DNA from 2 places in the Streptomyces sp. NPDC049585 genome. Region 1 is predicted to be linked to the other one. Evidence: riboswitches for the same ligand, from Rfam matches in the RefSeq annotation. Region 1 holds a riboswitch; the other holds the start of a gene.
What was found. A riboswitch is a leader RNA that binds a small molecule or an ion and turns the genes downstream of it on or off. The one in region 1 is predicted to bind glycine.
Positions count from the first base shown of each region.

Region 1 (14,402 bases):
CCCACGCGCCGCCAGCGCCGGTACAGCAGGACGAAGACGACGCCCATCACCATGTTGCCGACGAGGCCGCCGATGCCCTGGTAGAGGTGGTACGAGCCGCGCAGGACGGCGCTGGTGGCCAGGGCGGCCGCCGGTGACCAGCCCAGCTGCCCGAGCCGGCGCAGCAGGTAGCCGACGACCACGACCTCTTCGAGCACCGCGTTCTGCACGGCGGACAGGATCAGTACGGGGATCCGCCACCACACGTGGGGCAGGTGCTCGGGCACCACGGTCAGATTCAGGCCGGCTGCCCGGACGGCGAGGTAGAACAGCAGCCCGGTGCCGCCGATCGCCGTCGCGAGGCCGGCGCCGCGGGTGAGGTCGAAGGCGGGCCGGGTGCGGTCGAGGCCGATGGCGCCCGGCCCGGCGCCCTCGCGTAGCAGCAGGTGGGCGACGAGGAGGACGGGCACGAGCGCGGTGGCGATGCCGAACAGCTGCCAGGCCAGGTCGAGCCATGGACGGCCGGGCGCGTGCGAGGCGTTGAGGGTGGCGGCCTGGTCCTTCAGGCCGCCGGGCCGGGTCGCCGCCCCGATGAAGCTGATCAGTGCGGCGACGGCGCTGGCCCCGAGCGAGAGGGCCAGCACGATCAGCAGCTCGGACCGTAGGACGGGCCGGGGCGGCGCCTCGCCGGGCCACTGCCCGCCGGCGCCGCCCGGCGCGGTGCCGGACGCGGTGCCCGCGCCGCCGTCGGGAGCGTTGTGCCGCACTGCCGCCTCCGTCTGCCCATCTCGTGCCCGTCAGGTCGTCACAGCTTGCCCGACCGGGGGCACCGGGGACGAACCGGGGCGGCCGCGGGTCAGCAGCCGGCGCCGTCCGGCCAGGTGTGCACGGGGTCGCCGGTGCGCATCAGCTCGCAGTACTCCCGGGTGGTGGCCGCCAGTGCCTGCTCGCGGTCCAGGCCCCGCTCCCGGGCGCGGTGGTAGGTGGCGGCCTGCCAGGAGGCGCCGTTGATCCGGCGCCGGCAGCGGCCTTCGATGATGCCGAGGTAGTGGTCGCGGTCGGCGGGCTCGACGCCCCAGGCGTCGAGGCCGGCCGCGGCGAGCGGCAGCAGCTCGTCCAGGACGAGCCGGACGGCCGCGACGCGCGCCGGGGCGCCGCCGCGGCCCGCGCGGGGCCAGCGCAGATCGGCCTCGATGCCGTGGCGGCAGGCGACGTCGAAGTTGTCGGCGGCCACCGCGAACGGCATGCGCGTCCACACCGGCCGGGGCTCCTCGGCCAGCGCCCTGATCAGCCCGTAGTAGAAGGCGGCGTTGGCGATCACGTCGGGGACGGTGGGCCCGGCGGGCAGGACGCGGTTCTCCACGCGCAGGTGGGGCACGCCGTCGGCGATGCCGTAGACGGGCCGGTTCCAGCGGTAGACGGTGCCGTTGTGCAGGGTGAGCTCCTGCAGGGCCGGTATGCCGCCCTCGTCGAGCACGCGCAGCGGGTCCTCGTCGCCGCAGATGGGCAGAAGCGGTGGGAAGAAGCGGACGTTCTCCTCGAACAGCTCGTAGGCCGAGGAGATCCAGCGCTCGCCGAACCAGGTGCGCGGGCGCACCCCCTGGGCCTGCAGCTCGGGCGGGCGGGTGTCGGTGGACTGCACGAACAGCGGCGGCCGCGACTCGCGCCACAGTTCCCGGCCGAAGAGGAAGGGGGAGTTGGCGCCGACGGCTATCTGCACGGCCGCGACCGCCTGGGCGGCGTTCCACACCGCCGCGAAGCGGCCGGGGGTGACCTGCAGGTGGAGCTGGACCGACGTGCAGGCGGCCTCGGGAGCGATGGACCGCGCGGTGCAGGTCAGCCGCTCCACGCCGGCGATGTCGATGGTGAACTCCTCGCCGCGGGCGGCGACGACCTGGTCGTTGAGCAGGACGTAGCGGTCACCGGCGGAGAGGTTGCCGTGCACGAGGTGCTCGTCGGTGAGCGTGGGCAGAATCCCGATCATCACAATTCCGGAATCGACTTCCCGGGCCCGGCGGTCGGCGTACGACAAGCCGGTGCGCAGCTCCTCGGCGAGCTGGTCGAGAACGCGCCCGGAGAGGCGGTGCGGGACGATGTTCACTTCCAGGTTGAACTGACCGAGTTCGGTTTGGAAATCCCCGCTTGCGATGCGCTCCAGCACCTCGGCATTCACCATGCTCGGCATGCCGTCGGAACCCGCGAGATTCAGCTCGATCTCAAGCCCCATGAGATTGCGCGGGCGGTCGAACCGCTTCTCCTCCAACAGCCTCCCCAGCCCGTCGAGGCACCGCCTGAGCTTGTCCCGGTGGCGTCGCCGGTCGGCGAGGTCGAACCCCACGGCGACGACCTTCTCACCCATTGAAGCGTCCTTCCTCAGGCAGGGCCGTCCGCGGCACCGGTCGCCTTGTCACGGTCGATGATGCCCAGGCGGGACGATCCATAACGCCCCGCGGCGGCCGCACAACCGGTAGGCTCCGACCGAGCGCACTCCGGCACATTCCGTCGGCATGACGGCCGCGTCCACCCGCCACGTCGGGCGCTGGTGATAAAGACCGACGGGTTCCGGCCTACCGCGCGGGGCGCCGAGGCCGAGGTCGGACGCTCGGGCGGGCGACAAATTCACCGAAATCACCCCGTGAATGGGACCTGAATTCCCCTTGCCGGAAATGCCCGCGACAGCTAGCCGAAACACTGCGTGAACATGTGTCGTATAAACTCCGCTCAGAGGCGGAGAGCACGCGCCCTGGAGTCGGTCCGGCCCCCTCCGACCCGCAACGCCGACGGCGTCGTTCGCACCTGCCGCAGCTCCACCGTTGTCTCCTTGAGCGAGAGGCGACCCACCATGCCGCTGCACGTTCCCCCTGCCCCCGCGCCTGCCCTGCACAGCGTCAGCACGGCCCTCGCGTCCCCCGCCGCGGTCCGTGAGGCCCGCACCCCTTCGCTGCGGTCCGCCCGTGCCCCGTTCCCGACCGAACCCGCCCTGCCCGTCCACGTCCTGGTGCGGGCGGCGGCCCGCGGCGGGGCGCCGCGCACCCGGCTGACCGGCTGGCGGTTCCCCATCACCGACGGCGAACGGACGGTGGCGGCCGGCGAGGCCGTCGTCACCGCCGACGGCTGGTCGTTCTCCCACTTCTTCGAAGGGCCGTACCTGGCCGCCACGGAAGTGGCACTGCGCCAGGCCGGCCAGCTGACCGCGCCGTACCAGCCGCGGCTGCTGTCCGTGCCGGAGCTGTACATGCTCACGCTGTGGCTGCACGCGGACGCGGCGGCCGACGCCGCGACCGAGCTGTTCGCCCCGGGCGACCTGCTGGTGCCGCTCGCCCCGGCGCCACCGGGCTTCGCCCCGCACCGGCCGTACCGGGCCGCCGATCTGCTGCCCGTGCTCGCCCTGCGGCTGGCCCCCGCCGCGTCCCTGAAGGCGACCGCCTGACGCACGCAGCGGACCGCCACGGTGCCCCGCATCCCGGTGAGCCGGGGAGGCGGGGCGCCGTGGCATGCCCGGCCGCCCTCACCCTCACGGACTAGCCCCCGGTGACCATGCCCGAACCACCCGTTGGGGCAGTCCTGTTGGGAGCAACCGCCCGCTCGGGTGATGCGTCATCATCCTGAGAGGAGCGTCATCCGGAAATCCCTGCGGAATCCGGCCCGTGGGGGAACACTGGAACCGACCGATCGATGTAAACGGGGGGCGGCATGACAACCGCATCGAGCCGCAGCACAGCCACCTCAGAGCGAAAGATCACTCCCATGTGCCCGCATCAGCCCACGTGCCCGTCAGCCGACTCCGCCGACCGGGAGGCCGCCCACCTGGTGGCCACCTACCCGGAACAGGGCTGGAGCCTCCTGTGCAACGGCGTCCTCTGCTTCGAGGACACCGGTGAGCTGCTGCCGGACGGGCAGATCATCGCCCCGCACCGGGCCCTGGACGTGGTGACCGCCGCCTGAGGCGGCCGGCAGGGGGAAAAGGACCGGGGCCGGTCCGGCGCACATGCGCCGGACCGGCCCCGAAGCGTACGGGGCACAGGCCCCGTCAGCCGTCGTACTCCTCCAGCGGCGGGCAGGAGCACACCAGGTTGCGGTCGCCGTAGGCACCGTCGATGCGGCGCACCGGCGGCCAGTACTTGTCGGCGGCGACGACACCGGCCGGGAAGACGGCCTCCTCGCGGCTGTACGGGTGCTCCCACGCACCGGCGACGCAGGCCGCGGTGTGGGGGGCGTTGCGCAGCGGGTTGTCGTCCTTGTCCCACTCCCCCGAGCCGACCTTCTCGATCTCGGCGCGGATGGCGATCATCGCCTCGCAGAACCGGTCGAGTTCGGCCAGGTCCTCGCTCTCGGTCGGCTCGATCATCAGCGTGCCGGCCACGGGGAAGGACATGGTCGGCGCGTGGAAGCCGTAGTCGATCAGGCGCTTGGCGACGTCGTCGACGCTCACGCCGGTCGCCTTGGTCAGCGGCCGCAGGTCGATGATGCACTCGTGGGCGACCAGACCGCCCGGGCCGGTGTAGAGCACCGGGAAGTGCGGCTCCAGGCGCTTGGCGATGTAGTTGGCGCCCAGCACCGCGACCTGGGTGGCGCGCTTGAGGCCCTCGCCGCCCATCAGACGCACGTACGACCAGGAGATCGGCAGGATGCCCGCGGAGCCCCAGGGCGCGGCCGAGATCGGCCCCACGCCGGTCTCGGGCCCGGCGGTGGGCTGCAGCGGGTGGTTGGGCAGGTACGGCGCGAGGTGGGCGCGCACCGCCACCGGGCCGACGCCGGGACCGCCGCCGCCGTGCGGGATGCAGAAGGTCTTGTGCAGGTTCAGGTGCGAGACGTCGCCGCCGAAGCGGCCCGGCTTGGCCAGGCCCACCAGGGCGTTGAGGTTGGCGCCGTCGACGTAGACCTGGCCGCCGGCGTCGTGGACGGCGGCGCAGATGTCGGCGACGTGCTCCTCGAAGACGCCGTGCGTGGACGGGTAGGTGATCATCAGTACGGAGAGCTCGTCGCGGTACTGCTCGATCTTGGCGCGCAGGTCCTCGACGTCGATCTCGCCGTCGTCGGCGGTCCGCACGACCACGACCTTCATGCCGGCCATCACGGCGCTGGCGGCGTTGGTGCCGTGCGCGGAGGACGGGATGAGGCAGACGGTGCGCTGCGTGTCGCCGTTGGCGCGGTGGTAGGCGCGCACGGCCAGCAGGCCCGCGAGCTCGCCCTGGGAGCCGGCGTTGGGCTGGAGGGAGACCTTGTCGTAGCCGGTGACCTCGGCCAGGCGCTCCTCGAGCTCGGTGATCAGGGTGCGGTAGCCCGCGGCCTGCTCGACGGGCGCGAAGGGGTGCAGCGCGCCGAACTCCGGCCAGGTGACCGGCTCCATCTCGGTGGTCGCGTTGAGCTTCATGGTGCACGAGCCCAGCGGGATCATGCCACGGTCCAGCGCGTAGTCCCGGTCGGCGAGGCGGCGCAGGTAGCGCAGCATCGCGGTCTCGGAGCGGTGCTGGTGGAAGACGGGGTGCGCGAGGTACTCGTCGGTGCGCAGCAGGCCCTCGGGCAGGGCGTCGGCCACGACCGCGTCCAGCTGCTCGACGTCGGCGTCGACGCCGAACGCGGCCCACACGGCGGCGAGCTGCTCGCGGGTGGTGGTCTCGTCGCAGGCGATGCCGACCCGGTCGGCGTCCGTCAGGCGCAGGTTGACGCCGCGCTCGCGGGCGGCCTCGACGACGGCCGCGGCCCGGCCGGGCACCTTCGCGGTCAGCGTGTCGAAGTACGCGCCGTGCTCCAGCTCGACGCCGCCGGCGCGCAGGCCCTCGGCGAGGATCGCGGCGTAGCGGTGGGTGCGGCGGGCGATGGCGGCCAGGCCCTCGGGGCCGTGGTAGACCGCGTACATGCCGGCCATCACGGCGAGCAGCACCTGGGCGGTGCAGATGTTGCTGGTGGCCTTCTCGCGCCGGATGTGCTGCTCGCGGGTCTGCAGGGCCAGGCGGTAGGCCTTGGTGCCGTCGGCGTCGACGGAGACGCCGACGAGGCGGCCGGGCAGGCTGCGGGCGTAGGCGTCGCGCACGGCCATGTAGCCGGCGTGCGGGCCGCCGAAGCCCATGGGCACGCCGAAGCGCTGGGTGGTGCCCACCGCGATGTCGGCGCCGAGCTCCCCGGGCGGGGTGAGCAGCGTCAGGGCGAGCAGGTCGGCCGCGACGGTGACGATCGCGCCGAGCTCATGGGCCTGCTCGACGACGGGGCGCAGGTCGCGCACGGCGCCGGAGGCGCCGGGGTACTGCAGCAGCACGCCGAAGACGCCGCGCTCGGCGATCTCCGCGGGGATGCCGGCCGACAGGTCGGCGACCACGACCTCCACACCGGTGGGCTCGGCGCGGGTCTCGATGACGGCGATCGTCTGCGGGAGGGTGTCGGCGTCGACCAGGTAGACGCCCTTCTTGACCTTGCCCACGCGCCGGGACAGCGACATGGCCTCGGCCGCGGCCGTGCCCTCGTCCAGGAGCGAGGCGCCGGAGGTCGGCAGCCCCGTCAGGTCGGCGACGACGGTCTGGAAGTTGAGCAGCGCCTCCAGGCGGCCCTGCGAGATCTCCGGCTGGTACGGCGTGTATGCCGTGTACCAGGCGGGGTTCTCCATGACGTTGCGCAGGATCACCGGCGGGGTGAACGTGCCGTGGTAGCCCAGGCCGATCATCGGCGCGAGGACCTGGTTGCGCCCGGCGAGCTCGCGCAGCTCCGCGAGCACCTCCGCCTCGCTGCGGGCGGCGGGCAGCGCGAGCGCCTCGGCGCTCTTGATCACTTCCGGTACGGCGGCGGCGGTCAGCTCGTCGAGGGAGCCGTAGCCGACCTGGGCGAGCATCTTGGCCTGGGCCTCGGCGTCCGGTCCTATGTGCCGGCGCTCGAAGGGGGTGCTCCGCTCCAGGTCGGAGAGGGAGCTGCGGTGGGCTGTCATCTGCGGAGGCCTCCTGGTCACTGCGACCTGCGAGGGGTACCACGGCGCGGGTACCCGGACGGCCTCCCCCTCTGTCATCTCAACCTGAGAGCTTCACCGGGCCACGGACGCGGACCGGCTTTCACCGTCGGTGAGGAGGGGCTTCGGCGTGGTGCCTGACCTGGGCCCGCCCTGCTTTCCAGAGTGACCTCTTCCGTGCGGTACCGGGTGCCTGAGAGATTCCGGGGAGGATTTGCTCCTTCGGCGCCCCCGCCTGCTCGCGACGGAGGACTCTCCCGCACGGGTTCTGCGGCCAATCGTCAGCCTACCAGCGCGCCTTTCCGGGCGGATCTCCCGAGTGGCCCCTTCCTGCTTTGTGGCTTTTCGTGGGTCTGAGGGCCGCGGAACGCCAGGGAGGAACCGTGCAGACCGACATCGACCCCAGGAGCCTGATCGGCCGCAAGGCCTTCGACCGGGCCGGCACGCGCATCGGGACCGTCGACGAGGTGTACCTCGACGACGTGACCGGCGTACCGGAGTGGGCGGCGGTACGCACCGGCTTCTTCGGCCGCGACGCGTTCGTCCCCCTGGAGGTGAGCTCGGTCGAGGAGGACGGCCTGCGCGTCCCCTTCGACCGCGCCCTGATCCGCCAGTCCCCGGGCTTCGGCGTGGGCCGCCACCTGTCGCCCCAACAGGAACTCCAGCTCTACCGCCACTACGGCCTGGCCCTACCGGACCCGGAACGGGGCCCGGCCCCGGGGCCGGCCGACGCCGGCCCACCGACCAACGGCTCGGCCACCGGTCCGTAGGGCCGGGGGTCCGGCCTACGGGCCAGGGCCTGTCCGGCGGATCGTGCTGCGCCCCGTCAGGGGCGCGGGGAACTGCGCGATCGGCCACCGGCGGTCTGCGGCCGAGACTCGGCCCCGGGGCGTGCAGCACGGCACTCCCTCTGCGGGCGCGTCGTGGCTTGTCGCGCAGTTCCCCGCGCCCCTTCGGGACGCCGTGGTGGCGCATGACGAAGACTCGCCGGACACGCCTCAGGCCGCCGCCGGTCCCCCGGACTCGGGCTCGGCCGGCCCCGGGCCGCCGGACTCGGGGCCGGAGGCCCCACGCGTGCCCGGGCCCTCCGGCTCCGGGCCGGCGGGCGGAGGCCCGGGCGGCACCGGTGCGGGGCCGGGGGCGCCTGCGGCGTCCGGCGCGGGGCGGATCAGGGGGAGGGGGTCGGACGGTTCCAGGGCGGGGTCGTCCACGTCGAGCGTGCGGATCCGGCCCGGCGCGGACCAGGGGGTCTCGAAGCGGACCGTGACGCGGCCCAGGCCGCTGCCCTGGACCCAGCCGGCGCCGTACTCGGCGTGGTGCACGTCCACGCCGGGCGACCAGCGCCTCGGGGCGGGCAGCGCCTCGGTCGGGGTGGGCGGCGCGGCCTCCGCGGCGGTCTCCGGCGCCGTCTGCGTGGCGCTCGCGGCCTGGGCGAAGAGGTCCTCCTGGGTGTAGTCGGCGAGCCCGGAGACGCCGACGCCGAGCAGGCGCACGCCGGCGGTGGTGTCGACCCCGTCGAGCAGTCTGGCAGCCGCCTCGCGCACGACGGCCACGTCGTCCGTGGGGCCGCGCAGGGTCTCGGAGCGGGTCAGCGTGGAGAAGTCGTAGCTGCGGACCTTGATGACGACCGTGCGCCCGGAGCGTCCGGCGGCGCGCAGCCGCTGCACGCACCGCTCGGCGAGGCGGGCGAGCTCGTACTGGACGCGGGTGCGGTCGGTGAGGTCCTCGGCGAAGGTGTCCTCCACGGAGACCGACTTCGCGTCGCGCTCGGCGACGACGGGCCGGTCGTCGTGGCCGGTGGCCAGGGCGTACAGGCCGGCGCCGTGGGCCTTGCCCAGGAGGCGGACGAGCTCGGCCTCGCCCGCCTCGGCGGTCTCCGCGACGGTGGTGATCCCGGCGCGCCGCAACGTTTCGGCAGTGGCGGGCCCGACGCCGGGGATGGCCCGTACCGACATGGGTCCGAGGACTTCCAGCTCGGTGCCGGGCTCGATGAGCACGAGCCCGTCCGGCTTGGCCTCCTCGGAGGCGATCTTGGCGAGCATCTTGGAGCCGGCGAGCCCGACGGAGCCGGTCAGGCCGGTGGCGGCGCGGATGTCGCGCCGCAACCGCTCGCCCACGCGGCGTGCCGCCGCCGACGTCGGCTCGGTGCCGCCGGCTTCCAGGTCGACGAAGGCCTCGTCCAGGCTGAGCGGCTCGACCAGCGGCGACAGCTCGCCCAGCAGCCGCATGACCGTCCGGCTGACCTCCTGGTAGAGGCCGAAGCGCGGGGTGAGGTAGGCGGCGTTGGGGCACAGCCGGCGCGCCTGGGCGGTGGCCATGGCGGAGCGGACGCCGAAGACCCGCGCCTCGTAGGAGGCGGTGGCGACGACGCCGCGCGGCCCGATGCCGCCCACGACCACCGGCTTTCCGCGCAGGCTCGGTTTGGACGCCTGCTCCACCGAGGCGTAGAAGGCATCCATGTCCAGATGCAGGATCGTCGGCGCACCCCTCACAGGAGTAGATGCTGCCGCATGCCACTGACAATGGGCCGGGACCGGGTGCCCGTGGCACCCGGTCGCTCAGCCCGCCCGGTTGCTGCGGCGCCGGGCCAGCTCGTCACCGGGGTGGTGGCCGACGAGGGTCTCGCCGGTGTCCACGCGCTCCCCGTGCAGCTGGGCCAGCGCATTCTCCACGTCGCGCCAGACGACGCCGACGGCGATGCCGAAGACGCCCTGGCCGCCCTGGAGGAGGTCGACGACCTCGTCGGGCGAGGTGCACTCGTAGACCGTGGCGCCGTCGCTCATGAGCGTCATCTGCGCCAGGTCGGCCACGCCGCGCTCCCGCAGGTGCTGCACCGCGGTGCGGATGTTCTGCAGCGAGACCCCGGTGTCCAGCAGCCGTTTGACGATCTTCAGGACGACGACGTCCCGGAAGCTGTAGAGCCGCTGGCTGCCCGAGCCGTACGCGGGCCGCACGCTGGGCTCGACGAGCCCGGTGCGCGCCCAGTAGTCCAGCTGGCGATAGGTGATGCCCGCGGCGGCGCACGCCGTGGGCCCGCGGTATCCGATGTCGTCGGTGCCGCGGGAGGTGCCGGAGCCGGTGTCGCTCCCCCGCGGCGTGGTGACCGCTGTCGTGGCTGAATAGCGGGGCACTGGTTCGACCGTTCCCCCACGCAGCGGATACGGACCGCCGACCGCCGTACCGTCGCCCGTGCTTCTCACGCCGACCTCCGTCCTTGACCTGCCTTCTCGACGGTAGGCAGTCGCCCGGGGTGCGTCAACGATCGCCACACTCGGCACGCCGAGTGATAATCACCTTGAGAGTGGTTTCACGTGTCCGGTCAGCGGGAAAACTGCTCGAATGCGGCAATCCGCCCAGATGCTGCGCCCCGGCGGTGCCTACTGGTTGCTGCTGCCGAAGTCCTCGGGCGAGATCTGGTCGAGGAACTCGCGGAACTTCTCCACCTCGTCCTCCTGCTCGTCCGGGATGGCGATTCCCGCGTCGTCCAGCACCCCGTCGCTGCCGTAGATCGGCGTTCCGGTGCGCAGGGCCAGCGCTATGGCGTCGGACGGCCGGGCGCTGACCTCCACCCCGCTGGCGAAGACCAGCTCCGCGTAGAACACGCCTTCGCGCAGGTCGGTGATGCGGACCTCGGCGAGCTGCTGCCCCACCGCCTCCAGGACGTCCTTGAAGAGGTCATGGGTCAGCGGCCGGGCCGGCGTCATGCCCTGCTGGGCGAAGGCGATGGCGGTCGCCTCGCCGGGGCCGATCCAGATCGGCAGGTACCGGTCGCCGCCCACTTCCCGCAGGAGCACGATCGGCTGGTTTGAGGGCATTTCCACCCGGACACCCACGACATCGAGCTCGTTCACACAGCAACCCTAGGCCGTGGTCGGCAGGTTTGGGTAGTCGGGCACCCGCCGTCACCGGCTCCTGGGCTGCAGCGCGGCCCGTACGAGGGCGGCGTGCAGCCGTACGGACAGGGCGGCCAGCTCCCGGGCCGTGGCCTCGGCGTGCGCCCTGGTCTGGGGGTTGCGGTGCCTGCGCAGGGGTGCGACCACCTGTTCGACCAGGCCCGCCTCGCGGTCGGCGGCGGCCTTCACGGACCGCAGGTGCCTCGGCTCCAGTCCGTAGCGGCCCAGGTCGGCGACGAGCTTGGCGATGGTGACGGCGTCGGCGTCGAATCCGCCGTCCGGGTGGGGCACGAGCAGCCCGTAGGACTCCCACTCCACCAGCTCGGCCTCGGTGACTCCGGCACCCGCCAGCAGCTCCCCACGGCCGATCCTGGCGGCGGGAGCGCCCTCGGGGCCGCCCGGGGCCGCCGCACCGGCGACGGTGGCCTCGTCGACCTCCGGATCGCCGGCGAGGTCCAGCGCGTCGCGCGGCTGGGCGGGGGCGGGCAGCTGGACCCGCTCGCCGCGGGCCAGGGCCTCCAGGTGCTCCCGGATGACCTTCAGGGGCAGGTAGTGATCACGCTGCATGCGCAGCACGAGGGCGAGGCGCTCCACGTCCTGCGTGCTGAACTTGCGGTAGCCCGAGGGGGTGCGCTGCGGCTCCACCAGGCCCTCCGCCTCCAGGAAACGGATCTTGGAGATGGTGACCTCGGGGAACTCCTCGCGCAGCAGGTTGAGCACCGTGCCGATGCTCACCAGCCGGCCCTCCGCACCGGCGGCACCGGCCGAACCGGTACCGCCCGACGGTGTTCGCAGCATGGCCCTTCCCCTCGCGGGTCGTCCGCTGCCCGCTGTCAGTAGCCCCGCTGGCTGCCGAAGAAGACCAGACGGTACTTGCCGATCTGCACCTCGTCGCCGTTCGACAGCTGAACGGACTCGATCTGCTCACGGTTGACGTACGTGCCGTTGAGGCTGCCGACGTCGGTGACGGTGAAGCCGCCGTCCGGCTGCCGACGGAACTCCACGTGCCGGCGGGAGACCGTGACGTCGTCGAGGAAGATGTCGCTCTGCGGGTGGCGGCCGGCGGTGGTGACGTCGGCGTCCAGCAGGAAGCGGCTGCCCGAGTTCGGCCCGCGGCGCACCACCAGCAGCGCCGAGCCCATCGGCAGCGCCTCGACCGCGGCCTGGGCCTCGGGCGAGAGGGCCGGGATCGGCGTCTGACCGGTGGTCTCCGAGTCGTACGCCTCCAGACCGGAGATGGAGATGGTCGAGGTCGTCTCCGAGGCGCGCTCGGCCACGGCACCGGGCCGCAGCGGCGCACCGCAGTTGGAGCAGAACCGGCTGGCTTCGGCGTTCCGGTGGCCACACCTCGTACATACCGGCAAGGCAAACCCTCCACCCGCACTTGAGGTCGCTGGTGCCCCGAAACCTATGCGCCCCGCCTGGGCAGGGTCAACAGAGGACGCGCCCGGACCACCCGGAATGTCACTTCCGTGCGCCCCCGGGACGTCCTGGTCCCGGAACAGCGGGCGACCCTCCTGGGTCCCCTCGCCGGCGTCCGCGGGACGCCCCGCGCGATGCCGGGCGGTGCCGCCCTCCTGGCGTGCGCTCTTGCCGAACAACTTCGCAAACAACTTCACGGGCGATTCCCCTTGACCGAAACAGACCCGCCCGTGGGGCAGGACGAACCCTTGCTGCACACACCGTCCGACCTGGACATCCGAACAACGTCCGCGGTCACCAGACAGTTTCCACCACGCGCACCGAGCCCGGTGCGCCGACCCCCCGCAACCTTCCGCCCCTCCCACGGGCCCCGTCGAAACGCCCGCCTCACTGCGATGACGACCGAGCGTAGTCAGGCCGCTTCGCCGGGCGCAAGGCGTCCACAACGATCTTCTCAGACCGGGAGACGGTCACGACGGCCTGCTCCTTCTCCAGAGTCTGCACCACACCACCAGGGATGTTGAGTGCCGGCTCGAGGTCCTGGGGCTTGCCGATGACCTTGAACTTATAGGGCTGCGAGACCTTCTTGCCATCGATCTCCACCTTCCCCGCGGAACCGGAGAAGTACGTGTCCGCCACGATGCGCACGTCGTTGATCTGGATCGCCTCGGCGCCGGCCGCCCTCAACTCCTGGATGGCGTCCAGCAGCTTGTCGGCCTCCACCGCGCCCTTGGGGTCGCTCACCGTGAGTTCGATGCCCGGCCCCTCGGCCGACACCGTGCCCGCCAGCACCCCGAGCTGCTCCTCCTTCTGCTCGGTCTGCTTGCGCGCCTCGGCCGCCTGGTTCGAGCTGCTCTCCAGCTGCGCCTTCTGGTTCTCCAGCCGCCGCTTCTCGTCGTCCAGCCGCTTGGTGCGGTTGTCCAGCTCGTCCAGGATGCGTACGAGGTCCTCCTGCCGGGCCCCGCGCAGGGCGCTGGTGTCGCTGGTGGAGCGCACCTGGATGGCCAGGCCGAGCCCGAGCACGCACAGCAGCAGCGCCACGGTCAGCTGGGCCCGCGTCAACCGCGGCGGCCACAGTCCGCTCAGCAACCGTTGACGCCCCGTCAACGGAGCAGGTCGTCCGGGCTCTTCCGCAGGCGGTACGGACTCCGGCTCCGGCTCCGCATCCACCCCCGGTCCGGGCTCCGGTCCGGGCTGCGGTCCGGGCTCCGCCTTCGGCGCGGTCGGCTCCGCCGGCTTCCCGGGCCCTTCCGGCTTTTCCGGCTTGTCGGGCTTTTCTTCCTTCTCCGGCTTGTCCGGCGTGTCCTCAGTGCTCATGGCTGTGCCTCACGCCCGGAAGATGTGCCGCCGGATGGCGGCGGCGTTGGAGAAGATGCGGATGCCGAGGACGACCACGACGCCGGTGGACAACTGCGCGCCCACGCCGAGCTTGTCGCCCAGGAACACGATCAGCGCCGCCACCACGACGTTGGACAGGAACGACACCACGAAGACCTTGTCGTCGAAGATGCCGTCGAGCATCGCCCGCAGGCCGCCGAACACCGCGTCCAGCGCCGCCACCACGGCGATGGGCAGGTAGGGCTCGACCGCCGTCGGCACCACGGGGCGGACGACGAGCCCGACCACGACTCCCACGATGAGGCCCAATACGGCGATCACGATGTGCCCTTCCCTGGCTTTGCGGTTCGTACGATCAGACTCGGGGCGGCCGGCAGCCGGACCTCGTCCTGGGCGGAAATGCTCGCGCGGACCCCGTAGTTCTGCTGCAGCACGTGCAGGTACTGTCCGTCGGCACTGTCCTGGAAAGCGGTGCTCAGCCGCTGACCGTCCCCGACCGCCAGCACCGTGTACGGCGGCGCCAGCGGTTTGTTGTCGACCAGTATGGCGTCACCCGCCGCCCTGATCGCCGACAACGAGGTCAGCCGCTGACCGTTGATGGCGACGGCCTCCGCCCCGGACTGCCACAGCCCGTTGACGACCCGCTGCATGTCACGGTCGCGCACCCGGCCCGTGTCGGAGAACCCGCTGCTCTCCCGCGGCCCGCCCCCACTGGTGCGAGCCTGCTTGGCATCGTCGATCACGATCTTGACCCCGGGGCCCTGCACGGGCGTGGCACCGGCCAGCAGCGAGACCAACTCGGCCCGGTCCCCGCCCTGTTTCCGCAGCGCCTCGCG
Region 1 is NZ_JBFAPE010000004.1:3,841-18,242, reverse strand. Features, by position in the region: gene AB0K17_RS06160 (CPBP family intramembrane glutamic endopeptidase) at 1-632, opposite strand, end outside; gene AB0K17_RS06155 (glutamate-cysteine ligase family protein) at 836-2,338, opposite strand; gene AB0K17_RS06150 (hypothetical protein) at 2,822-3,409, shown strand; gene AB0K17_RS06145 (DUF5999 family protein) at 3,727-3,924, shown strand; gene gcvP (aminomethyl-transferring glycine dehydrogenase) at 4,010-6,895, opposite strand; glycine riboswitch at 7,084-7,183, opposite strand; gene AB0K17_RS06135 (PRC-barrel domain-containing protein) at 7,297-7,683, shown strand; gene AB0K17_RS06130 (DNA polymerase IV) at 7,912-9,405, opposite strand; gene AB0K17_RS06125 (MerR family transcriptional regulator) at 9,472-10,113, opposite strand; gene AB0K17_RS06120 (bifunctional nuclease family protein) at 10,291-10,764, opposite strand; gene AB0K17_RS06115 (MerR family transcriptional regulator) at 10,816-11,604, opposite strand; gene AB0K17_RS06110 (FHA domain-containing protein) at 11,640-12,485, opposite strand; gene AB0K17_RS06105 (DUF881 domain-containing protein) at 12,616-13,545, opposite strand; gene AB0K17_RS06100 (small basic family protein) at 13,555-13,887, opposite strand; gene AB0K17_RS06095 (DUF881 domain-containing protein) at 13,884-14,402, opposite strand, start outside.

Region 2 (14,402 bases), on a different contig from region 1:
CGCGGCCAGGGCCGTGACGCGCCCGCGCAGGGCCTCGGTGTCGCAGGACGGCTTGAGGGCCTCGGCGATGATGTCGGCGACCTCGCGGAAGTCCTCGGCCTGGAAGCCGCGGGTGGCCAGGGCCGGGGTGCCGATGCGCAGGCCGGAGGTGACCATCGGCGGGCGCGGGTCGTTCGGGATGGCGTTGCGGTTGACCGTGATGCCGGCCTCGTGGAGGCGGTCCTCGGCCTGCTGCCCGTCGAGCTCGGAGTTGCGCAGGTCGACCAGGACGAGGTGGACGTCCGTGCCGCCGGAGAGCACGGAGACGCCGGCCTCGCGCACGTCGTCCTGCATCAGGCGCTCGGCGAGGATCTTCGCGCCCTCCAGGGTGCGGCGCTGGCGGTCCTTGAACTCCTCGCTGGCCGCGACCTTGAAGGCCACCGCCTTGGCGGCGATCACGTGCTCCAGCGGGCCGCCCTGCTGGCCGGGGAAGACCGCAGAGTTGATCTTCTTGGCGAGCTCGGCCGTGGAAAGGATCACACCGCCGCGCGGGCCGCCCAGGGTCTTGTGCGTGGTGGTGGTCACCACGTGCGCGTGCGGCACCGGGGAGGGGTGCAGCCCGGCGGCGACCAGGCCCGCGAAGTGGGCCATGTCGACCATCAGGTACGCGCCGACCTCGTCGGCGATCCGGCGGAAGGCCGCGAAGTCCAGCTGGCGCGGGTAGGCGGACCAGCCGGCGACGATCAGCTTCGGGCGGTGCTCCTTGGCGAGGCGCTCGACCTCCTCCATGTCCACCCGGTTGGTCTGCTCGTCGACGTGGTAGGCGACCACGTTGTAGAGCTTGCCGGAGAAGTTGATCTTCATGCCGTGGGTCAGGTGACCGCCGTGCGCGAGGTTCAGACCCAGGATGGTGTCGCCCGGGTTGAGCAGGGCGAACATCGCCGCGGCGTTGGCCTGGGCGCCGGAGTGCGGCTGCACGTTGGCGTGCTCGGCACCGAAGAGCGCCTTGATGCGGTCGATGGCGATCTGCTCGACGACGTCGACGTGCTCACAGCCGCCGTAGTAGCGGCGTCCCGGGTAGCCCTCGGCGTACTTGTTGGTGAGGACGGAGCCCTGGGCCTCCATGACCGCGACCGGAGCGAAGTTCTCCGAGGCGATCATCTCGAGGGTGGACTGCTGACGGTGGAGTTCGGCGTCGACGGCGGCGGCGACGTCGGGGTCGAGCTCATGGAGGGAGCTGTTGAGGAGCGACATGAGTTCTTCCTGGGCGAGGGAGGGGGGAGCGGGGTTCAGCCGGCGAAGTCCGTGTACTCGTCGGCGGACATCAGGTCCACCGGCTCGTCCGTGACCTTCACCTTGAACAGCCAGCCGCCCTCGAACGGGGCGGTGTTCACCAGCGCCGGGTCGTTCACCACGTCCTCGTTGGCCGCGACGACCTCGCCCGTGACCGGGGAGTACAGGTCGCTGACCGACTTCGTCGACTCCAGTTCGCCACAGGTCTCGCCCGCGGTGACGGTCGCCCCGACCTCCGGGAGCTGGGCGTAGACGACGTCACCGAGCGCGTTGGCCGCGAATTCGGTGATGCCGACCGTCGCCACGCCGTCCTCGTCGGCGGCCGAGAGCCACTCGTGCTCCTTGGAGTAACGGAGCTGCTGGGGGTTGCTCATGGCTAGATTCTCCTGTACGCGCGTGAGTGCTTGTGCAAGGGGTCTTGACAGGTGAGATGAGAGGGTCTCAGCGTTCCCGCTTGTAGAAGGGGAGCGCCACGACCTCGTACGGCTCATGGGCGCCTCGAATGTCCACGGACACCCCATCCGTACCCGGGGCGGCGTGGGCCACGTCGACGTACGCCATCGCGATCGGCTTGCCGAGCGTCGGGGAGGGGGCGCCGGAAGTGACCTCGCCCACGACCGTGCCGCCCGCCACCACGGCGAAGCCGGCGCGCGGCACGCGGCGGCCCGTGGCCACCAGGCCCACCAGCTTGCGCGGCGGCGCGCTCTCGGCGCGCTCGGCAGCGGCGGCCAGCGCCTCGCGGCCCACGAAGTCGCCCGCCTTGTCGAACTTCACCACGCGGCCCAGGCCCGCATCGAACGGGGTCAGCGAGGTGGTCAGCTCGTGCCCGTACAGCGGCATGCCCGCCTCCAGGCGCAGGGTGTCCCGGCAGGACAGCCCGCACGGCACCAGGCCCGCGTCCGCGCCCGCCTCGGTCAGCGCCTGCCACAGCTTCTCGGCGTCGCCCGGGGCCACGAACAGCTCGAAGCCGTCCTCACCCGTGTAGCCGGTGCGGGCGATCAGCGCCGGGACGCCGGCGACGGTGCCCGGCAGGCCCGCGTAGTACTTCAGCCCGTCCAGGTCGGCGTCCGTGACCGACTTCAGGATCGCCGGGGAGGCCGGGCCCTGGATCGCGATCAGCGCGTAGGCGTCGCGGTCGTCACGCACGACCGCGTCGAAACCGGCGGCCCGCTCGGTCAGCGCGTCCAGCACGACCTGCGCGTTCGAGGCGTTGGCGACGACCATGAACTCCTGCTCGGCCAGGCGGTAGACGATCAGGTCGTCCACGATGCCGCCGTCGGCGTTGCAGATCATCGTGTAGCGGGCGCGGCCCACGGCCAGCGCGGAGATGTTGCCGACGAGCGCGAAGTCGAGGGCCCGGCCGGCCTCGGCACCCGTGAGGGTGATCTCCCCCATGTGCGAGAGGTCGAACAGGCCGGCGCGGGTGCGCACCGCCACGTGCTCGTCGCGCTCGCTGCCGTAGCGCAGCGGCATGTCCCAACCCGCGAAGTCGGTCATGGTCGCGCCGAGCGCGCGGTGCAGCGCGTCCAGGGCGGTACGGCGGGGGGCGTCGGTCGTCATGGTCAGGCTCCCGGGCAAGAGTCACGGAGGTACCGAGGAATCGGGGCCTCCCCATCTGTCATCGGAACCTGAGAGGTTCACCGGGAGCCCCGTCGGAGAGCCCGGCTTGCACCTTGGGTGGGACCGCCGGGGCGGCCCGCTTTTCAGATCTGCCTCATCCTCGCGGTATCGGGGCCTGAGAGATTCAAGGGAGGAACTTGCTCCTTCGGCGCCCGGTGCACGGCGCAACGCAGCACACCAGGACTCTCCCGCGCGGATTCGAGCGGCCAATATGCAGTTGGTCGTGCAATGGTCGTGCGATTGTCGAGCGTGCCGATGGCGCTTGGCGCGCACATCATTGCACGTACGGCCATGCGACGGACCGCCCACCAGGTCCCGATTTGGATTACCTTTCCTTTGCGTACGAAAGGAGGGGGCGACGGTCACGGTGCGTACGGGGGGTGTGGCGGGCGTGGTCGACCTGCGCGGAGGGACGGTCGAGGAGCTGCGCTACCGCGCCGGAGACCTGGTCGTCGTCTCCGGGCTGCCCGGAGCCGGCAAGTCCACCCTGATGCGGCGCGTGGTCGGACCCGGCGTGCACCGCGTGGACTCCCAGGACACACGCCGCCGCATCGAACGCCGCGTACCCCGGCAGCTGCCGTACGCCGCCTACCGGCCGGCCGCCCGACTCGCCCACTACGCCGCCCTCTGGCGCGCCCTGCGCACCGGAGGCAGCGTCGTCGTGCACGACTGCGGACAGTGGGGCTGGGTGCGGTGGTGGCTGGCGCGCGAGGCGCGGCGGCGGGGGCGGCGGCTGCACGTCGTGATGCTGGTCGTGGACGCGGCGCAGGCGCGGGCGGGCCAGCGGGCCCGCGGCCGCGGCGTCCCCCCGCGCTCCTTCGCCCGCCACCGGCAGGCGATGCGGCGGCTCGTGACCGATGCGGAGGCCGGCCGCACGCCCCGCGGCGCCGCATCGGCGGCCCTCCTGGACCGCGAGGCCGCGGATACGCTGCGCGCGCTGACGTTCGGCTAGTCCTGCGGGCGGCCGGTGGGCCGGTTGTGCCCACCCGTGCCGCCCAGCGGCACGATTGCCCACAACCAGGTGCACCATTCAGCCCGTCCGGCGATTGAGGACCGGGGTCCGGGGCGGAGCCCCGGCAGCAGCCACCCCCCGTACCACAGCCCAGGCGCAGCCGTTAAGGTGCGGGAGCGTGAGCAACTGCGCCTGGCCCGCCAATGAACTCGAGGAAGTCCTCGCCGCCTCCGTCGGCGTCCCCGACGCCGCCCCGCGCATCCTCGACGTGCTCGGCCGCAGCAGCGTGTGGGTGCCGTTGCCCAAGGGCGGGGGGCCGCAGAGCGCGGATCTGGATCTGCCGGCGATCGAGCTGGACGGTGCCGCGTTCGTGCCGGTGTTCAGTTCGCACGAGCAGTTCGTCGCCGTCGCCGGGCCGGCCATGGCGTTCGCGGTGGCTCCGGCCGTGGAGTTCGCGCGGGGGCTGCCCCCGCAGGTCGGCATCGTGGTGAATCCGGAGGGCACGGTAGGGGTGCCGCTGCCGCCGCAGGCCGTCGCACAGTTGTGCAGGGTGGGGCGGGCGACGTGGGAGGGCGATCCCACGGGCGGCCGGGTGCGGTTGTTCGAGCCGGACTGGCAGGAGGAGCCGACGGCGTTCCTGGCGGCGGCGGGTCTGGAGCTGGCGGCCGCGGGTCCGGTGCGGACCGCGCGTCGCGCGCTGGCGAGTGTGGAGGGCGCCGATCCGGCGCTGTTCATCGGGGTGGAGCTGGATCTTCCGGATCCCGGCAGCCGGGGCGCCGCGATGGACGCGGTGGGCCGGGCGCTGGCCACGGCTCCCGTGGCCTGGCCGGTGCAGCTGGTGTTCCTGGACGTGGCGGACGACCCGGTGGGGCACTGGATGCGGGAGAAGCTGCGTCCGTTCTACGACCGCGACCTGTACTCGTAAGCTTGGTGGCAACACACGGCCGAGAGACAAGGCGGACCCAGGTGAGCGCGGGCGCGGAGAGCGGCGTCGAGCAGGTGCTGCGCCAAGTGGCGCCGGGCCGCTACGACGCGTACGAGGCGCTGCTGCGGGCCGTGGCCGAGGGCCGGGTGTGGATGCTGCTGTGGCACGGCGAGCCGGGCTCGCCGGAGGCGCAGTACGGCAACATGGAGGTCGAGGGCCTCGGTTACGCCCCGTGCGTGACCTCCGCCCAGGAGCTCGCCGCCAGCGGCTGGAACCGCTCCCACGAGGTCGTCTCCGGCCGTACCGTGGCCGCCTCCCTGTACCCGGACCGCTGGGGCCTGTGGCTGAACCCGCACGCGCCCGGCGGGGGCGTCGGCATTCCCTGGGCGGACCTGCGCCGCGTCGCCGAGGGCATGGAGCGGCTGCCGGCCGGGCCGCTGCAGCTGAGCGAACCGGCCGTGGAGATCCCGCAGTTCTACGCCCTGCTGGGGCAGAACGCCCACCGTACGCCTGTCGTGCGCACCCTGCGCCGGGCCTGGGTGCAGCCGGCCCTGGGCACCCCGTACCTGTGCATCGGTCTGGACCTGTACGACAGCTCGCCGGCGGCCGTCGAGGCCGTGCGGCAGATGATGCAGCAGTCGGTCGGCGTGGTGCCCGAGGGGCTGCCGGTGTCGACGGTGTCGATGGCCGACGAGTACGACCCGGTCGCGCTGTGGATGCGGGCCCATGCCCGGCCCTTCTTCGACCGTGACGCCTACGGCGGCGGTGCCGCCGCGCCGGCCGGTCCCTCGGGTGCCTACGGCTACCCGCAGCCGCCCCAGGGCTGGCAGGCCGGGGCGTACTGACCTGCGCGCCCTGCGGGCGCGCACCGGGCAGCCGGTCGTGCTGTCCGGATAACGGAACCCTCCATCACACATCACGGTTGCGCATACATTGCGGGCGAGGGCTGGCGAGTGATCGCCGACGCGATGAAGACTCCCGCCAACAAGAGACGGCCCGGCCGGCATCACGGCGCGTCGCGGGCTCTCTTTTCCGAACCTCCGCTCCATCTGCACCACTTGCACATCTCCCGTACATGTGAGTACCAGGCCGCGAGTGTTGCGGCGGGCGTGGGCCGGTCACCTCCGGCCGAGAGGGGTCGTTGGCACAGTGACCGCACCTATCGAGACCACGGGGTCGGCCGCCGGGGCGCAGCCGGAAGCCGTTCTGGCCGGTGCCCCCAAGAGCCAGATCGAGGGTCGATCACTCACTCAGATCGCCTGGCTGCGCTTCAAGCGGGACAAGGTGGCCGTGGCCGGCGGCATCGTGGTGATCCTGCTGATCCTCCTCGCCGTCCTGGCCAAGCCGATCGAGGCGGTCTTCGGACTGGACCCCAACGAGTTCCACCAGGACCTCATCGACCCCAGCCTGCTCGCGCCCAAGGACGCCTGGGGCGGCATGAGTTGGGAGCATCCGCTGGGCGTCGACCCGCAGTACGGCCGCGACATCCTGGCGCGCATCATCGAGGGCTCGTGGGTCTCCCTGCTGGTCGCCACCGGGGCCACCCTGCTGTCCGTGGTGATCGGCACCGTCCTGGGCGTGGTCGCCGGGTTCTACGGCGGCTGGGCGGACACCGTGATCAGCAGGACGATGGACACCTTCCTGGCCTTCCCGCTGCTGCTGTTCGCCATCTCCATCTCCGCGGCCCTGCAGGACGGCGCCTTCGGACTGTCCGGTCTGCCGCTGCGCATCAGCGTGCTCATCTTTGTGATCGGCTTCTTCAACTGGCCCTACATGGGCCGCATCGTGCGGGCCCAGACGCTCAGCCTGCGCGAACGCGAGTTCGTCGAGGCGTCGCGCAGCCTCGGTGCCCGGGGGACGTTCATCCTCTTCCGCGAGCTGCTGCCCAACCTGGTCGCGCCGATCCTGGTGTACTCCACGCTGCTGATCCCGACCAACATCCTCTTCGAGGCCGCGCTGAGCTTCCTCAGCGTCGGCATCGCGCCGCCGCAGGCCTCCTGGGGCGGCATGCTCAGCCAGGCCACGGACCTCTACCAGGCCGACCCGCAGTACATGTTCGTGCCCGGCCTCGCCATCTTCATCACGGTGCTGGCCTTCAACCTGCTCGGGGACGGGCTGCGCGACGCGCTCGACCCGCGCAGCAAGTGATCCCGGGCCACCGGACCTCTCCACACCTCTCCACAGCAAGCGATCAGCGGCGGCCCTTGTGGTCCACCGTGCCACGAAGACGAAAGAGGGGGCTTTCCTCAGGTGAAGACGAAGAGAACGACGGTTGCGATCGCCACGGCGGTGGTGCTGGCCCTGGGGGCGTCCGCGTGCGGCGGCTCCGACGACAAGAGCGACGGCGGCAAGGGCGGTGGCAGCTCGGCGGCCAACGCCGCGCTGACCGGGCTCGCCAACAAGTCGGACAAGAAGGGCGGCACGCTCGCCTTCGAGATAGCGGACGCCGCCGACTCGCTGGACCCGGGCAACACCTACTACGGCTGGGTGCAGAACTTCGCCCGGCTCTACGGGCGCACCCTGACCATGTTCAAGCCGGCCCCCGGCAAGGAGGGCCTGAAGGTCGTCCCGGACCTGGCCGAGGGCCTGGGCAAGCCGAGTGCGGACGCCAAGACCTGGACGTACAAGCTCCGGGCGGGCCTGAAGTACGAGGACGGCTCGCCGATCACCTCGAAGGACGTCAAGTACGCGATCGAGCGCAGCAACTTCGCGCCCGAGGCCCTGTCCAACGGCCCCACGTACTTCAAGGCCCACCTGGAGGGCGGCGACAAGTACGAGGGCCCGTACAAGGACAAGTCGCCCGAGGGAATCAAGTCCATCGAGACGCCGGACGACCAGACGATCGTCTTCCACCTCAAGGACGCCTTCGCGGACTTCGACTACCTGGCGACCTTCTCGCAGACCGCGCCCGTCCCCCAGAAGGCCGACAAGGGCGCGCAGTACGTCCAGCACGTCATCTCCTCCGGCCCGTACAAGTTCGAGTCGTACGAGGAGGGCAAGGGCGCCACGCTGGTGCGCAACGCGCAGTGGGACCCCAAGACGGACCCCAACCGCCCGGCGCTGCCCGACAAGATCACCATCAAGTTCAAGGTCAACCAGGTCACGGTCGACAACAACCTGCTCAACGACAGCATCGGCGTCGACGCCGGCGGTGCGGGCGTCGCCCCGCAGACCCAGCCGAAGGTGCTGCGGGACGCGAAGCTGAAGAACCAGACCGACAACCCGTACGCCAGCGCCACCGGCTACATCGGCCTGAACCTGAAGGTGAAGCCGTTCGACAACATCCACTGCCGCAAGGCCGTGCAGTGGGGCATCGACAAGGTCTCCGTCCAGGAAGCCATGGGCGGTGACCCGAAGGGCGACGTGGCCAGCACGCTGCTGCCGCCGTCCGTCGACGGCTACACCAAGTTCGACCTCTACCAGACGCCCGGCAGCAAGGGCGACATCGAGAAGGCCAAGGCCGAGCTGAAGGAATGCGGTCAGCCGAATGGTTTCTCCACCAACCTGACGGCCCGCTCGGACCGCCCGGCGGAGATGGCCATGGCCACGGCCGTGCAGGCCTCGATGAAGAAGATCGGCATCAACGTCGAGATCAAGTCCTTCCCGACCGGCAAGTACTTCACCAACTTCGCCGGCGTCCCGGACTACGTCCACAGCCACAACCTGGGCATGCTCATGACCGCCTGGGGCCCCGACTGGCCGACCGGCTTCGGCTTCCTCGACCAGATCGCCAACGGCTCCGCCATCAAGCCCTCCGGCGGCAACAACGTCCAGGAGCTCGACGACCCGCAGGTCAACAAGGCCCTCAACGACGGCATCGCCAACACCGACGCCGCGGCCCGCGTCAAGGCCTGGGGCGACGTGGACAAGCTCATCGCGGAGAACGCCTCCGCCGTGCCGCTGGTCTACCGCAAGAACCTGCTCCTGCGGCCGAAGTCGGCCACCAACGTCACCGTCGACCAGGCCTACCTCGGCACGTACAACTACCTGCTGATGGGCTCCGCCAAGTAGCAGCGGGCACAGTCCGCCGAAGAGTTTCGAAAGGCAGGTGAAGGCACCTGCGGCCGCCGGACCGGCAAGGCCCGCCTTCCGGTCCGGCGCGCCCGGCGCCGCACAACTGTGGCTGCGTACATCATCCGACGCCTGTTCGCCGCGGTACTGCTGCTGCTGGTGGTCAGCGCAGTCACCTTCGCGATCTTCTTCCTCGTCCCCCGCATCGCCGGGCAGACGATGGACCAGCTCGCGACCCAGTACGTGGGCAAGGACGCCAACCCCGACACCGTCGCCGCGGTCAAGAAGAACCTCGGCTTCGACCAACCGCTCTACCTGCAGTACTGGCACTTCATCAAGGCCATCGTGGTCGGCGCCGACTACAGGTTCGGCCCCGACGCCGCACACTGCTCGGCCCCGTGCTTCGGCTACTCCTTCAAGACCCACGTCGAGGTCTGGCCGCAGCTGACCTCCCGGATCCCCGTCACCCTGTCGCTGGCCATCGGCGCCGCGGTGATCTGGGTCGTCACCGGCGTGGCCATCGGCGTGCTCTCCGCGCTCAAGCGGGGCAGCCTGCTCGACCGCTTCTTCATGGGCGTGGCCCTGGCCGGCGTCTCGCTGCCGATCTTCTTCACCGGCATGCTGGCCCTGAACGTCCTGACGGTCGACGTCGAGATCTGGCACGGCATCAACTACGTCCCCTTCTCCGACGATCCGGCCCAGTGGGCCTGGAATCTGCTCGTGCCCTGGTGCAGCCTCGCCTTCCTCTACTCCGCCCTGTACGCCCGGCTCACCCGCGCCGGAATGCTGGAGACGATGAACGAGGACTACATCCGCACCGCCCGAGCCAAGGGCCTCACCGAACGCAAGGTCGTCGTCCGGCACGGACTGCGCTCGGCCCTCACCCCCATCGTCACCATCTTCGGCATGGACTTCGGCCTGCTGCTCGGTGGTGCGGTCATCACCGAGTCGGTCTTCTCCTTCAAGGGCATCGGCGAGTACGCGGTCAAGGGAGTGACCGAGAACGACCTGCCCATCGTCATGGGCGTGACCCTGGTCGCCGCCTTCTTCATCGTCGTCTGCAACCTGCTGGTGGACCTGGTCTACGCGGCCATCGACCCCAGGGTGAGGTACTCGTGAGCGAGCACGCCGAAGCCTTCCTCTCCGTGCGCGACCTGCGCATCCACTTCGACACCGACGACGGCCTGGTCAAGTCCGTCGACGGCGTGAGCTTCGACGTGCGCGCCGGGCGCACCCTCGGCATCGTCGGCGAATCCGGCTCCGGCAAGTCGGTCACCTCGCTCGGCGTCATGGGCCTGCACCGCACCGCCCGGGCCAGGATCTCCGGCGAGGTCTGGCTCGACGGCGAGGAGCTCATCGCCGCCGACCCCGACCGGGTGCGCACCCTGCGCGGCCGGAAGATGGCCATGATCTTCCAGGACCCGCTGTCGGCCATGCACCCCTATTACACGGTTGGCTCCCAGATCGTCGAGGCGTACCGCACCCACCACGACGTCGACAAGAAGACCGCCCGCAAGCGGGCGATCGAGATGCTCGACCGGGTCGGTATCCCCCAGCCCGACCGGCGCGTCGACGACTACCCGCACCAGTTCTCCGGGGGCATGCGCCAGCGCGCCATGATCGCGATGGCGCTGGTCAACAACCCCGAACTGCTCATCGCCGACGAGCCGACCACCGCCCTCGACGTCACCGTCCAGGCCCAGATCCTCGACCTCATCCGGGACCTGCAGAAGGAGTTCGGCTCCGCGGTCGTCATCATCACCCACGACCTCGGCGTCGTCGCCGAGCTCGCCGACGACCTGCTGGTGATGTACGCCGGGCGGTGCGTGGAGCGCGGACCGGCCGAGAAGGTCTTCTCCTCGCCCCAGCACCCCTACACCTGGGGTCTGCTCGGCTCCATGCCGCGCATCGACCGCGCCCAGACCGAGCGGCTGATCCCGGTCAAGGGCTCCCCGCCCAGCCTGATCAACGTGCCACCCGGCTGCGCCTTCAACCCCCGCTGCCCGTACGCCGATCTTCCCAAGGACGGCATCACCCGCAGCGAGCGGCCCGAGCTGCAGCTGGTGCCGGGCACCGACGACGGCCGGCCGCACCACTCCGCCTGCCACCTCTCGCCCGAGGAGCGCCTGCGGATCTGGACCGAAGAGATTGCGCCCAAGCTGTGAAGGACCACCAGATGACGATCCCCGAACAGCAGGCGCCCGCCGCCCCCGAGACCCTGCTGAAGGTCGAGGGCCTGGTCAAGCACTTCCCGATCACCAAGGGCCTGCTGCGCCGCCAGGTCGGCGCCGTGCGCGCCGTCGACGGCATCGACTTCGAGGTGCGCTCGGGGGAGACCCTGGGCGTGGTGGGGGAGTCCGGCTGCGGCAAGTCGACCATGGGCCGGCTCATCACCCGGCTGATAGAGCCGAGCGGGGGCAGGATCGAGTTCGAGGGGCGCGACATCAGCCACCTGGGCGTCTCCGGCATGCGGCCGCTGCGCCGCGACGTCCAGATGATCTTCCAGGACCCTTACTCCTCGCTCAATCCCCGGCACACGGTCGGCACCATCGTCGGCGCACCCTTCCGGCTGCAGGGCATCGCGCCCGAGGGCGGGGTGAAGAAGGAGGTGCAGGGGCTGCTGGAGCTGGTGGGCCTGAACCCCGAGCACTACAACCGCTACCCCCACGAATTCTCCGGCGGCCAGCGGCAGCGCATCGGCATCGCCCGGGCCCTGGCCCTGAAGCCGAAGCTGGTGGTCGCCGACGAGCCCGTCTCCGCCCTGGACGTCTCCATCCAGGCCCAGGTGGTCAACCTCCTGGACGATCTGCAGGACGAGCTGGGCCTGACATACGTGATCATCGCCCACGACCTGTCGGTCATCCGGCACGTCTCCGACCGCATCGCCGTGATGTACCTCGGCAAGATCGTGGAGCTGACCGACCGCAGCTCGCTGTACGAGCGCCCCATGCACCCGTACACCAAGGCGCTGCTGTCGGCCGTGCCCGTGCCCGACCCCAAGCGGCGCGCCAAGCGGGAACGCATTCTGCTCAAGGGGGACGTGCCCTCGCCGATCTCCCCGCCGTCCGGCTGCCGCTTCCACACCCGCTGCTGGAAGGCGACGGAGGTGTGCAAGCAGCAGGAGCCCCCGCTGGCCGAGCTGCGCACCGGCCACCGGGTGGCGTGCCACCACCCGGAGAACGCCCCGGAGGACGCCGGTCCCACCGACGCAGTAACGGAAGGTGCGACCGGGTGAGGGCCGTGCCACGTTGGTGAGGACGTGAGTGCGGCGAGCGAGGCGAGCGGGGAGGGTGCGGAGCCGGCCCCTTGCCGCACGGGCCGGCAGGTTCGAAGGGACGGCTCATGGCACTCTCCCGCTCGATACGCCGGGCCTGCCCGGCCCACCTGATGCGCCCCGCCGGTCTGATACGCCCCGCCCGTCTGATACGCGCCGTGGGCGGGCGCCGGCGGACCATCCGGGTCCTGGCCCTGGCGGTGGCGGTCGCCGCCACCGCGGTCACGGCCTTCGCACCCGACGACGACGCGGCCCCCGACCTCCACGGCGTGCCCACGGCCGGGGCCCCCGGCATCGGGGACCCCTATTTCCCCGGGCTCGGCAACGGCGGCTTCGACGTCCGGCACTACGACCTCGACGTGGAGTACGCCCCCGCCTCCGGGCGCCTGGACGGCCGCACCACGATCACCGCCCGGGCCGTCCAGAGCCTGTACTCCTTCCACCTGGACCTGCAGCAGCTGGCAGTGAAGTCCGTCGAGGTGGACGGCCTCCCGGCCGCCTTCACCCGCAGCGGCGACGACCTGCGCGTCCGCCCGGCCGTCCCGCTGGAGAAGGGCCGCACCTTCACCACGACCGTCGTCTACGGCGGCATACCCCAGGCGATGAGCGGCCCCATCGTCTTCGGCTCGAAGTACGGCTGGATGAAGACCAAGGACGGCGTCTTCGTCGCCTGCGAGCCCAACGCGGCCTCCACCTGGTTCCCCTCCAGCGACCACCCCTCCGACAAGGCGACCTACGACATCCGCATCCGGGCCCCCAAGGGCCTGACCGCCGTCTCCAACGGCCGGCTGCTGGCCACCCAGGACCGCGGCGGCACCACCGTGAGCCACTGGCGCGAGACCAGGCCCATGGCCACCTACGCGGTGACCGCCACCATCGGCAGGTTCGACGTCCGCCGCGGCACCACCCCCGGCGGCATCCCCATCTACGTGGCCACGGACCCGGCACTGCCCAAGGGCAAGCTCGACTTCTACGGCATCACCGCCGAGGCCACCGACTACTGGGCCGCCCTCTTCGGCCCCTATCCCTTCGAGGAGACCGGGGCCGTCGTCGACGACATGCCGCAGGCGGAGTTCTCGCTGGAGGCCCAGAGCAAGCCCGTCTACTCGGCCGTGCGCGACGAGTCGACGGTCGTCCACGAACTGGCCCACCAGTGGTTCGGCGACTCCCTGTCCATCGAGCGCTGGAAGGACATCTGGCTCAACGAGGGCTTCGCCACCTACGCCGAGTGGCTGTGGGCGGAGCACAAGCAGCACAAGAGCGCCCACCAGTCCTTCCTGGAGGCCTACAACCAGCGCAAGGCCGACGACCCCTTCTGGAAGGTCGACATCGCCGACCCGCAGCGCGACACCCTCTTCTCGCGCGCCGTCTACTTCCGGGGCGCCATGACCCTGCAGATGCTGCGCGAGCGCATCGGGGACCGGGCCTTCTTCCGGCTGCTGCCGCGGTGGACCAAGCTGCACCGCGGCGGGAACGTGCGCACCTCCCAGTTCATCGGCCTCGCCGAAGCGGTCTCCCACCAGGACCTCGGCGACCTGTTCGGCACCTGGCTGTCGCAGCCGGGCAAGCCCGCACTGCCGAAGAAGTGACCCGGCTCCCCGCCGGTACGGGCCGTCCCACCCCTCGGGACGGGGACGGGGCATCGCCTCCGACGAGTAAGAATGTCGCGTGCTCACCGATCTGTTCACCCCCTCCGTCCAGCACTCGCTGGACCTTGCCGGGATCTTCGTCTTCGCGATCTCCGGTGCCCTCCTCGCCGTCCGCAAGAACTTCGACGTCTTCGGCATGGCGGTGCTGGCGGAGGCCACGGCCCTGGGCGGCGGGCTCATCAGGGATCTGATCATCGGTGCCGTGCCGCCCGCCGCCTTCACCGACCTCGGGTACTTCGTCACCCCGCTGCTCGCCACTGTGATCGTCTTCTTCCTCCATCCCGAGGTGGAGCGGATCACCAAGGCCGTGAACGCCTTCGACGCGGCCGGGCTCGGCCTCTTCTGCGTCGCCGGCACCGTCAAGGCCCACTCCCACGGCCTCGGCCTGACCTTCGCGGCCAGCCTCGGCCTCACCACCGCCGTCGGCGGCGGCGTGCTGCGCGACGTCCTCGCCCACGAGGTGCCCAGCCTCCTGCGCTGGGACCGCGACCTGTACGCCGTGCCGGCCATGGTCGGATCGACCATGGCGGCCCTGCTCATCCACTACGACGCGCTCAACGTCACCACCAGCATGATCTCCGCCGCTACCGCCTTCTCCCTGCGCCTGCTGGCCATGCGCTACAACTGGCGCGCCCCCCGTGCCTGGCACCGGCGCAGCGCGGCCACCGAGGACCCGGCCACCGGCAGCGGCGCGGTGTA
Region 2 is NZ_JBFAPE010000008.1:91,905-106,306, reverse strand. Features, by position in the region: gene glyA (serine hydroxymethyltransferase) at 1-1,233, opposite strand, end outside; gene gcvH (glycine cleavage system protein GcvH) at 1,269-1,646, opposite strand; gene gcvT (glycine cleavage system aminomethyltransferase GcvT) at 1,714-2,832, opposite strand; glycine riboswitch at 2,986-3,093, opposite strand; gene AB0K17_RS12380 (AAA family ATPase) at 3,260-3,844, shown strand; gene AB0K17_RS12375 (enhanced serine sensitivity protein SseB) at 4,023-4,769, shown strand; gene AB0K17_RS12370 (enhanced serine sensitivity protein SseB C-terminal domain-containing protein) at 4,811-5,614, shown strand; gene AB0K17_RS12365 (ABC transporter permease) at 5,919-6,917, shown strand; gene AB0K17_RS12360 (ABC transporter substrate-binding protein) at 7,020-8,780, shown strand; gene AB0K17_RS12355 (ABC transporter permease) at 8,889-9,899, shown strand; gene AB0K17_RS12350 (ABC transporter ATP-binding protein) at 9,896-10,945, shown strand; gene AB0K17_RS12345 (dipeptide ABC transporter ATP-binding protein) at 10,957-12,015, shown strand; gene AB0K17_RS12340 (M1 family metallopeptidase) at 12,168-13,643, shown strand; gene AB0K17_RS12335 (trimeric intracellular cation channel family protein) at 13,723-14,402, shown strand, end outside.
Region 2: it holds a riboswitch for glycine, as region 1 does, so the genes downstream of both, gcvT (glycine cleavage system aminomethyltransferase GcvT) here and gcvP (aminomethyl-transferring glycine dehydrogenase) in region 1, are expected to answer to the same signal.